Regions from separate parts of the Bradyrhizobium sp. LeoA1Lang genome, predicted to be linked through region 1. Evidence: riboswitches for the same ligand, from Rfam matches in the RefSeq annotation. Region 1 holds a riboswitch; the other holds the start of a gene.
The links. Region 1 has a riboswitch for cobalamin ahead of ACZYOF_RS10175 (TonB-dependent receptor). Riboswitches for the same ligand answer to the same signal wherever they lie in the genome.

Region 1 (5,365 bases):
CTCACGCTGGTGCGCAATAGCGTCGATTTCGCCGGCATCGGCAGCACGCCGAACCAGATCTCGGCGGGACGCGGGCTTGAACTCCTCGGCATGAACAATCCGATGGTCGGCGCAGCGCTTCTGCTGACGCCGGACCAGGCGCGCGCCGCGTTCGACAGCGTGTCGGGCGAAGTCTATCCCAGCCTGCATTCGCTAATGGTGGACGAGAGTGCGCTGTTGCGCGACGCCATTCTTGGCCGGCAGCGGCAGGACACCGTGCAAGAGCCAACCGGACAACAATCGATCGCGCTGGCGGATGAGGACGATGCCGCGCTGTCTTATGCAAAGAAAGCGCGCAACGCCAAGGCCGGCCCCCAATGGCCGGTCAAAGCCCAGCCTCCTGTCATCGCGCCAGTCTATTCCACATGGGTTCAGGGCTACGGCAACTGGACGCGGCTGAACGGCGACGGCAATGCCGCGACGCTTCGTTCGGCCACCGGCGGCGCCGTCGGCGGTGTCGATGTTACGCTCGATCACATCTGGCGATTTGGCGTTGCAACTGGCGGCGGGAGGACGGACGCGCGTGTCGATGCTCGCCTCTCATCCGGCACGATCGACACATTCCACATCGCAGCTTATGGCGGTGGCCAGATCGGCGACATCCTGCTCCGCACGGGGGCCGCCTACTCGCGTCACGACATTTCGACGACACGAATGGTCGCTTTCCCCGGCTTCGGCGACATCGCCAAGGCGAACTACAGCGCCGGCACGGCCCAGATCTTTGGCGAAGCTGCACATCGCCTGCAGACCGGCTGGATGACCACCGAGGCCTTCGCGGATCTCGCTTATGTCCGCATCCGCAGCGACGGCTTCAGAGAAACCGGAGGACCGGCGGCTCTGACCGTGGCCGCCAACGACACCTCGGCAACGTTCACGACCCTCGGTCTTCGTGCGCAGGCTCCGATCCCTGCACCAGGGCCCTGGCTGACCACGGCTCGCGGCGCGCTCGGATGGCAGCATGCCTATGATAACGTGACGTCTGCCGCATCGATGTCGTTCGCCGCCAGCCCCACGCCATTCGCCATCACCAGCGTTCCCATCGCGAGAGATGCCTTGCTTGTGGAGGCGGGTCTCGACACGTTGATGCGGCAAGACATGAGCCTGGCCCTGCTCTACACTGGCCGGATCGCCACTGATGCCAGTTTGCACGCCGTCAAAGTCAACGTCGCCATCAAGTTCTGAGAAATTGTTGACGATGCCCGAGACGAACCACATCGCAAACAGCAAACAGGTCGCGATGCCGATCCAGCGATGGGTGATGTAAAGCCACCGCCGTCCTCGCCGGATTATGGCGCGACGCATGATCAAAACTTCACGTTGATGGACACTTCTGCCGTGCGCGGCATGCCGAGCAGCCATTGCCCGGAAGGCGCGGACGTGGCGTAGACGGTGTCGAAGAGATTGTAGATACGAAGCGCGACCGCTGTTTGCTCGTCAGGCTTCCAGCGTAGTCCGCTGTTGACCACGGTGTAGGCGGGCCGAAGCTGGGTATTGGCGTTGTCGGAAAAGGTTTGCCCCACGATCTGCACACCGCCATAGGCGGACCAGTTCGGCGCGAAGTCCCAGGTCACCCAGACGTTCGATACCTGCTGCGGCACGTTGAGAGGAACGTTGCCGGCGTAGCTGACGAGTTTGCCGCCTACCACCTGGCTGAAGTTGTCGTACCTGGCCTGCAGCACCGCGAGATTGGCATCGACACGCCAGCCATCGTCTAGCGCCAGGCCGATCGACGCTTCGATCCCGCGCGAGGATTGCTGGCCGACTTGCAGCGCGAGGCCGGCGGGATTGTTGGGATCTGGGACCAGCAGGTTGTTCTTGACGATTTGGTAACCTGCCAGCGTCCATTCACCACGACCGCCCCAGAACGACTGCTTGATTCCGATCTCGCTTTGCTTGCCCGTGGCAAGCTGGAAGCTTTTCTGCGTGGCCGACAGCGAGATGAGATTGGTGACGGGATCGACGGCTGTCGCATACTGTCCGTAAAATGCGAGGTTCGAGACCGGGGTGTAGACCACTCCGGTTCGCCAGCTCGTACCCGACAGCGAGATATCGAAATTATTCGTTGGTGTCCTGTAATCGGTGCGGTCGACATCCGGTCGGTCGAACCTGATGCCGCTTACAACGGACAACTGATCGGTCAGCGACAGCCGGTCCTCGGCAAACAATGCGTATTGATTGACAATCGCATTGTAGCCGGGCGTGGTTCGCGTCGTCGTGACCGCAAACGACCCCATGTCGCCGGCATAGGGGCTAACCGAAGACGCGCCGCCATAGGGTGAATTGTTGGTGTGGGTAAAGTCCACCCGGTTGATGTCGAAACCCGCAACGAACTCGTTGGCGAAGCCCAGCAGATGGCCACGAAACGTTGCGTCCATCCGGTTGCCGACCTGAGCCTGGTCGTGGAAGATCTCGATGTAGCTGGTTCGGTTGATCAACTGTGTCGTAGGATTCCAACTATAATTCTCGACATCACGCCAGTGCCGACGGCTGGTCAGGTAGTAGAGTGTGTTCTGGACCTTGACTCCGTCCGCCGCGTCCCACTCGGTCTTGAACTGGCTCCAGTTATCCTGATAGCGGATCGCGCTGTCGAGCACGTTGTAGTTCTTGAACCGCAACGCGTCGTCGATTGCGCCGTTGATCAGCGGTGTGCCGAAATAGCGCGAGGGGCTTCGATTGCCGTAGTCGTTCGAGAGTGTGAAAGCGAGGTTTTCGGCGGCCTGGACCCGCACTGCGGCGGAGAGGCCAACATTCGATGTCTCGTCGCGGTCAACCCAACCGTTCGACATGTTGCCGACGGCATTGACGCGATAGGATACGTTCGGATTGATCGGGCCGCCGCTATCCACTGCAATGCGTCGCGTCGTATTGGTATCGAGCGACATCTCGGCATCGTTGTAGGGCGTCGTGACGGGTTTTTTGGGGATCACATTGATGATCCCGCCAATCGCGCCTTCGCCGTACAGAACGGAGGCTGGCCCGCGCATGATCTCGATGCGATCCGCCGACCACGTATCGAATGGAAAGGTCACGGTTCCGGCACCAACATAGAGGCGAGTGCCGTCATAAAGCGTCATCACCGAATTGCTTCCGGTGAAGCCGCGTGTGCTGAACGAGAGGCCGCCATTACCGGGGGCCGGGCTTGCGGTAAAGCCCACTGCGTTCTGGGTGACCGCGTCCGTGACACTATGCTGGCCGCGCTCTGCGATGGTCTGCGACGTGATCGTTTCGACGCTGGCGGGCGTCTGCAGTGGAGTGAGGTTGAGGCGGCTGCCACTCGCGTTCTGCTTGTTCAGGCTCAGCGTCGGCGATGGCGTGTCGGATGTTGCGATCGAGGGCATGGCGCTTCGTGCCGCCGCGGCTCGATTCGGCTGAGGTCGCGCCGCCGAAGTTGAACGCTCATGATCGAGGCGCTTGGGTTTTGCCGGAGGCTTTTGCGGCTGGGTAACGCTGACCGGAGGCAAGACATGGGACGAATCAGGCTGCTGGGCCTTCGCCGAACAAGACTCGAGCAGCAGAACCGGGAGGAAATATCTGAAAGCGAGCCGGGCAGCATCACGCTGCCTTGGGATAGTAACGATAGAGAGCACGAGCAGACCTCGGTATGACGTCAGTGGCACGTCACAGCGAACGAGGTCTCGCTCGAACGTGCCTATGGCACGCTGGGCGAAAGCAATGTCTGTACTCCCCGACCGACATTTTCGCGTGTGACCACGGCTGACGGCAGGTCTCCTGGCTTGCGGGTCCTAACCTTTCGTCGCCTTCCCAGGACCGAGGCTCCCAGTGGCGTATGACGAAAGATTCGCCGCTTACAGTTGCGGGGGCAGCCGTGGCTTAGGGGAGAAGTCCCGCACCACGTTCCCTTTTGATCCCCGTCGAGGGGAACCGTCACTCGTGATCTACGGGGGTGTCTGAGCCGAAGTCAATCCTGTCATTGGGCCGGCATCAGGACACCGCGCGGATCCACGTCGCGGCGGAGGATGTGCAACTCTTCCGCTGTCGGCGCCTCGGTTTCGGGAATCGATGAAAGGTCGCCGAGGTCGAATCCGGTGGCGTCCCGCAGCTCCTGCCGGCGGACGCCGCGGTGGATCGAGTGGACCTTCATCCGCCCGGCCTCGCGGTCGAAGTCGAAAAGACATTTGGGGGTGACGACCATGCAGGGGCCGCCCCAGTCAAGGCCGAGCTTCCTGCGCCCGTCGAGCCCTCCCGGGTAGCCGACGCCGGAGACGTAATCGACCTTCTCGACGAAGTTGCGCCGGTCATGGTGTGGCATCATCACATATTCGCGGCGGAACAGCGTCATGTGCTCGGGCTGCAGGATGGGGCCGACGAGGCGAACCTTGGGCCGGTCGTGCGGGCCGACGCAAACACTGTTGATGTTGCCGACGCGGTCCACCTGCACTGCACTGCTGAATCCGAAGCTTACATCGCCGCGTTTGAGCACGAACTGGCCCGGATAGTCGACCATCTGGGACTCGCACGGCAGGTCGCGCAGCATCGCGCTGTGCTCCGAGTCGGGCAGCCGGTCGATCTCGCTGAAGTCCGGGTTATGGTAGCAGCCGGCGAGCAGGATGGTCAGGTTCGGCGCATGCATGCGCTTGGCGAGCTCCATGGCTGCAAGCGGGATGCCGGTCCCGAACAGGGCCGCCGCTGCGCCCGTGAGGAGACCCGTGAAGCCGACCTCGCGATCGGCAAAGCTGCGCGCCAGTGCGACGGCGAGCGTTTCGTTGAGGGTGGCGGGCGCGGTCATGCAAGGCTTCCGAGATCGGTGAGACGGGAAAGTTGGGCGGCGCCGAGCTTGTCCAGATAAGCGAAATGGTCTGCCGTCCGGCGGACCCAATCATCAAGGTATCCGGCGAAGGTGCCCTCGCTTGCAGAGGCCGCCACATAGGCATCGAGATGGGTATCGTCGGCGAGATATCGCCCCAGGGTAGGCGTCGGATGCGCGCCCCATGGGACCTCCACCACGGCGCTGATCCGATAGGAGGGCAGCTCGACGAAACGGGCGTGCCGCTTGATGAAGGATCTTGCTACGATCTTTTCCGCCGTCACGATGACACGCTCGCACGAGCGGGCCATGAGCACGTCGCCGCTTTGCGGCAGCAGCCGCCGCGCCGGCGTTACGATGTTGCCCTGCTCGTCAGCCGCGATGGCGTGGATCACCACCACATCGGGATTTGCCGCCGGGAAAGCGTGTAGCCTGCGGCCGGTGATGGGGCAGGGGAATTCCTTGATCTCGTCGTTGTAGGTGACGACATCATTGCCGCCCAGAAACTTGGCCGGCCAGAAGTCGAAGCCATCCTGGTTGGCGCGGAAGCGGTCCCAGCAG
Region 2 (5,365 bases), on a different contig from region 1:
GCGCGATCGCCATCACGTTGGAATTGCGCATGCCGACCGTCTTGACGCGCTCGCGCAAGCCGTCCCAGTCCAGCGTGCGCGAGCGGTCCATCGCGACTTCACCGCGCGCTTCGGCAAGCAGCTCGATCGAATCGATCGGCAGGATGCCCTGGCTCCACAGCGATCCCTCGAACGACGGATAACGGCCGCGCTCGGCGGCGAGATCGACGGAAGCCGAGATCGCGTGATAGGCGATCGCCTCCATGCTGGTGTCGGCGAAGGCAACAGCCGCGTCCGAAGCAAGCGGGATCCGCAGCACGTGCAGCGCATCCTGGAATCCCATCAAGCCGAGGCCGACCGGCCGGTGCCGCAGGTTGGAGCGCCGTGCCTCGGGGATGGTGTAGAAATTGATGTCGATGACATTGTCGAGCATCCGCATCGCGGTCGCGACCGTCCGCTTCAGCCTGACCGAGTCGAGCCCGCGCTCGCCGATATGGTTGAGCAGGTTGATCGAACCGAGATTACAGACCGCGGTCTCCTCATCCGAAGTGTTGAGCGTGATCTCGGTGCAGAGATTGGAGGAATGGATCACGCCGACATGGCGCTGCGGCGAACGCAAATTGCAGGGGTCCTTGAAGGTGATCCAGGGATGCCCGGTTTCGAACAGCATGGTCAGCATCTTGCGCCAGAGATCGACCGCGCGGATCTTCTTGGATACGCGCATCTCGCCGCGCGCGGCCTTGTCTTCGTAGGACGCGTAGCGCTCGGCAAAAGCCTTGCCGTAGAGATCATGCAGATCGGACGTCTCGTCCGGCGAGAACAGCGTCCATGCGCCATCGGCCTCGACGCGCTGCATGAAGAGATCGGGCACCCAGTTGGCGGTGTTCATGTCATGGGTGCGGCGACGATCGTCGCCCGTGTTCTTGCGCAGGTCCAAAAATTCTTCGACGTCGATGTGCCAGGTCTCGAGATAGGCGCAGACCGCGCCCTTGCGTTTTCCGCCCTGGTTGACGGCGATCGCGGTGTCGTTGGCAACTTTAAGGAACGGCACCACGCCCTGGCTCTCGCCATTGGTGCCCTTGATGTGCGCGCCAAGCCCACGCACGCGGGTCCAGTCATTACCGAGGCCGCCGGAATATTTGGCAAGCAGCGCGTTGTCCTTGATCGACTTGAAGATGCCGTCGAGATCATCAGGAACAGTGGTGAGAAAGCAGGACGACAGTTGCGGCCGCAGCGTGCCGGAATTGAACAGCGTCGGCGTCGACGCCATGAAGTCGAAGGAGGACAGGAGATTGTAGAACTCGATCGCGCGTGCCTCGCGGTCGATCTCGCGCAAAGCCAGACCCATGGCGACACGCATGAAGAAGGCCTGCGGCAATTCGATCCGGTCGCCGCGGACATGCAGGAAATAGCGATCATAAAGCGTCTGCAAGCCGAGGAACTGGAACGCGAGATCGCGCTCCGGCTTCAGCGCCGCGGCGAGCTTGTTCAGGTCGAAGCGGCCGAGCTCGGGATCGAGCAATTCGGCGCGGATGCCGGCCTTGATATAGACCGGGAAGTATTCGCCATAACGCACGGCCATGTCCGCCTGCGACGCAGTGGTTGGTGCGCCCTGCACGAAGGACAGCACTTCGGTGCGGAGCTTGTCGAGCAGCAGGCGCGCGCTGACATAGGCGTAATTCGGCTCCTGCTCAACCAGCGTGCGCGCCGCCATCACGCTGGCGAGCGCGAGTTCATCCTGGCTGATGCCGTCATACAGATTGCGCTGGATTTCTGCCACCACAGGCGCGGCATCGACGCCGTCGACCCCGGCGCAGGCCTCGCCGACGATCATCGCCAGCCGCGCATGGTCGAGCGGCACCTTGTTGCCGTCCGCGAGCGTGACGTGGATGATTGGGCCGGCCGCGGCCTTTGCTGATTTCGCGGCCTGCTGCTCGGCGCGCTGCCGCGCCCGCTCCTCGCGATAGAGCACGTAGGCGCGCGCCACCTTGTGATGGCCGCTGCGCATCAGCGCCAGTTCAACCTGGTCCTGGATGTCTTCGATATGAAAGGTGCGGCCTTCGCTCATCCGGCGTGACAGCGCGCCGACGACTTCGGCGGTCAATTCCTCGACCGCTTCGTGCACGCGGCGCGACGCAGCCGCCGTATGACCCTCGACCGCGAGGAAGGCCTTGGTCATTGCCACCGAGATCTTGCCGGCATCGAATTGCGACACCGTGCCGTTGCGGCGGATCACCTGCATCGGCAGCCGCGCCTCCGGCGCCGCGATCGATTCGGGGCGCAGGTGAATGAGAGACGACGCGGTGGCTTCGCGATCGAGAGAGAGTGACATCTTGCAGACCCCGTGATGTTTGTTGGGGCCGGATGCCGGAGGCGACGCTGCGTGATGATGCCGGCGGCGCACCGGCATGAGCCTGCAAGCGACCGCCGGGACACCCCGCCCGTGGACGTTATTTGCTGTCACGGCAGGTCTCCTGGCTCGCAGGTCGGCGTTACTCCCCGTCTTCCCAATGCGATCCCGCATCAGTGACGTCTAAAGTCGGGAGCAACTCACTGCTTACAGTTGCGGGGGCAGCGCCGGATTCTCGCGATAAATGCGCGATCACTGGCTTCCCTCTTAGCCACCATTCCTTGCGTCATGATGGACCGTGACAGCTACATCTGGTGCGATTTGGGGAATGGTGTCAATGGGACGTATGGGCGAAGCGCAAAAATTTCAGCCCATGCCGTTGACGCTGTGAACAACCGGCGCCACGCGCACGTGATGCCATCCGAGTTGACGTTCGCGCGATCTTGCCGGTAAGTGAACGCGTCGTGGTTCTTCGGAGAGATCTTTTTTCCGGAGCTAAGAGGGAAGCCGGTGTGAAGCCGGAGCTGCCCCCGCAACTGTAAGCGGCGAGCCGCGGTCCACAATTGCCACTGAAGCCTGCAAAGCTTCGGGAAGGCCGGACCGCAGCAACGACCCGCGAGCCAGGAGACCTGCCTCGACAACATACACGTCCTCGGGCGGGGTGTCCCGGTGGTGCGGTTGCGATTCCGTGCACACCTCGCGCAGGGAATCCAGACGTGTCACTACGGCCTTTGCCCCCAACTCATGGGGTTAAGCCAATGTCTTCCACTTCACTTGCTGTTGCATCTCTCGGAACGCCGCGGATCGGTCCGCGCCGTGAACTGAAATTCGCGCTGGAACGCTTTTGGTCCGGCGCATCGGACGAAAAGACGCTGATCGAAACCGGCATCGGGCTCCGTGCGGCCAATTGGGCGCGGCAGAAGAAGCTCGGTATCACCGTGATCCCGTCGAACGATTTTTCGTTCTACGATCAGGTGCTCGACACCTGCGCGATGGTCGGCGCGATCCCGGAAACCTATGGCTGGACCGGCGGCGCAGTGCCGCTTGCGACCTATTTCGCGATGGTACGCGGCACCAAGGCCGACGCGCATGACGAGGCCTGCGGACATGGCCATCACGCGCACGGCGTGGCGGCGCTCGAAATGACGAAATGGTTCGACACCAACTATCATTACATGGTGCCGGAGCTTCGCAAGAACCAGTATTTTGCGCTCGCCTCGCGCAAGCCGATCGAAGAGTATCAGGAGGCGAAGGCACTGGGTTATCAGACGCGCCCCGTGCTGATCGGCCCGGTCACGTTCCTGAAACTGGCCAAGTCCAAGGACGCGCATTACGACACGCTGTCGCTGCTCGACAGGCTCTTGCCGGTCTACATCGAAGTGTTGCGCGAGCTCGTTGCCCGCGGCGCGGAATGGGTGCAGATCGACGAGCCCTGTCTCGCAACTGATCTGGACGCCGCCGCTCAGCAAGCCCTACGGCGCGCCTATTCCGGAATCGCCAAAGCAGTGCCGGACATCAGGATCATGCTGGCGACCTACTTCGGCGGGCTCGGCGGCAATCGTGCGGTCGCGTTTGACCTTCCGGTCGCCGGCCTGCATCTCGATCTCGTGCGCGCGCCTGAACAGCTCGGCGATCTCATGGATGTTCCGAAGCAGCGCGTGCTGTCGCTCGGCGTGATCGACGGCCGGAATGTCTGGCGCGCGGATCTGAGCCGGATCCTCGATCAGCTCGAGCCCGTTGTCGCAAAGCTCGGCAAGGAACGCGTCCAGATCGCGCCATCGTGCTCGCTGCTTCATGTGCCAATCGATCTCGCGCTGGAGACGAAGCTCGATCCCGAGGTGAAGACCTGGCTCTCATTCTCGGCGCAGAAGCTCGAAGAACTTGCCGCCCTCGGCGCGGCTCTTGGAAGTGGCCGGGCCCATGCGTCCGAAGCGATCCGAGCATCCGATGCCGCCGCGGCCGCGCGCAAGATCTCGCCGCGGATTCACGATGTGAAGGTTGCCCAGCGTCTCGCCGCCATCGATGACGGCACGCGCCATCGTGCCAGCCGGTTCGCCGAGCGCGTCGAGGTGCAGCGCGAGCGGTTCAACCTGACGCGCTTCCCGACCACGACCATCGGCTCCTTCCCGCAGACGACCGATGTCAGGAACGCACGCGCCGCGCATGCCAAGGGCGCACTCAGCGATACCGCGTACAAGACCTATCTGCAGCATCAGACCGCGCGCGCCATCCGTTGGCAGGAGAACATCGGGCTCGACGTCCTGGTCCATGGCGAGTTCGAGCGCAACGACATGGTGCAGTATTTTGGCGAGCAGCTTTCCGGCTTCGCCTTCACCGAACTCGGCTGGGTGCAGTCCTACGGCTCGCGTTGCGTCCGGCCGCCGATCCTCTACGGCGACGTCTCGCGACCGCAGCCGATGACGGTCGAATGGTGGCAATTCGCGCAGTCGCTGACGACAAAGCCGGTGAAGGCGATGTTGACCGGCCCCGTGACCATCCTGAACTGGTCGTTTGTCCGCGACGACCTGCCGCGCAGCGAAGTGTGCCGGCAAATCGCGCTCGCTATCCGCGATGAGGTGCACGATCTCGAAGCGGCCGGCGCCGGCATGATCCAGATCGACGAGGCAGCGCTGCGGGAAGGCCTGCCGCTGCGCAGGTCGGAATGGAAGACCTATCTCGATTGGGCGGTCGACAGTTTCCGCATCTGCGCCTCCGGCGTGCAGGACGAAACCCAGATCCACACCCATATGTGCTACTCCGAGTTCAACGACATCATCGACGCCATCGCGGCGATGGACGCCGATGTCATCTCGATCGAGACCTCGCGCTCGAAAATGGAATTGCTCGACGCCTTCCGAAATTACCGCTACCCGAACGAAATCGGCCCCGGCGTCTACGACATCCATTCACCGCGCGTGCCTGACATTGGCGAGATCACCGATCTCCTCAAGCTCGCAAGGCAACGGCTCTCCGATACCCAGCTCTGGATCAATCCCGACTGCGGCTTGAAGACCCGCAAGTGGGAGGAGGTGCGTC

Region 2: linked by a shared signal. The riboswitch ahead of metE (5-methyltetrahydropteroyltriglutamate--homocysteine S-methyltransferase) and the one ahead of ACZYOF_RS10175 (TonB-dependent receptor) in region 1 are both predicted to bind cobalamin.

What each region holds. Positions count from the first base shown of each region.
Region 1 covers NZ_JBVAPG010000021.1:3,043-8,407, forward strand. Annotated here, with positions in the region: gene ACZYOF_RS10170 (autotransporter domain-containing protein) at 1-1,221, shown strand, start outside; gene ACZYOF_RS10175 (TonB-dependent receptor) at 1,344-3,377, opposite strand; cobalamin riboswitch at 3,742-3,941, opposite strand; gene ACZYOF_RS10180 (CoA-transferase) at 3,968-4,786, opposite strand; gene ACZYOF_RS10185 (CoA transferase subunit A) at 4,783-5,365, opposite strand, start outside.
Region 2 covers NZ_JBVAPG010000080.1:2,799-8,163, forward strand. Annotated here, with positions in the region: gene ACZYOF_RS24880 (ribonucleoside-diphosphate reductase subunit alpha) at 1-2,311, opposite strand, end outside; cobalamin riboswitch at 2,427-2,645, opposite strand; cobalamin riboswitch at 2,778-2,980, shown strand; gene metE (5-methyltetrahydropteroyltriglutamate--homocysteine S-methyltransferase) at 3,088-5,365, shown strand, end outside.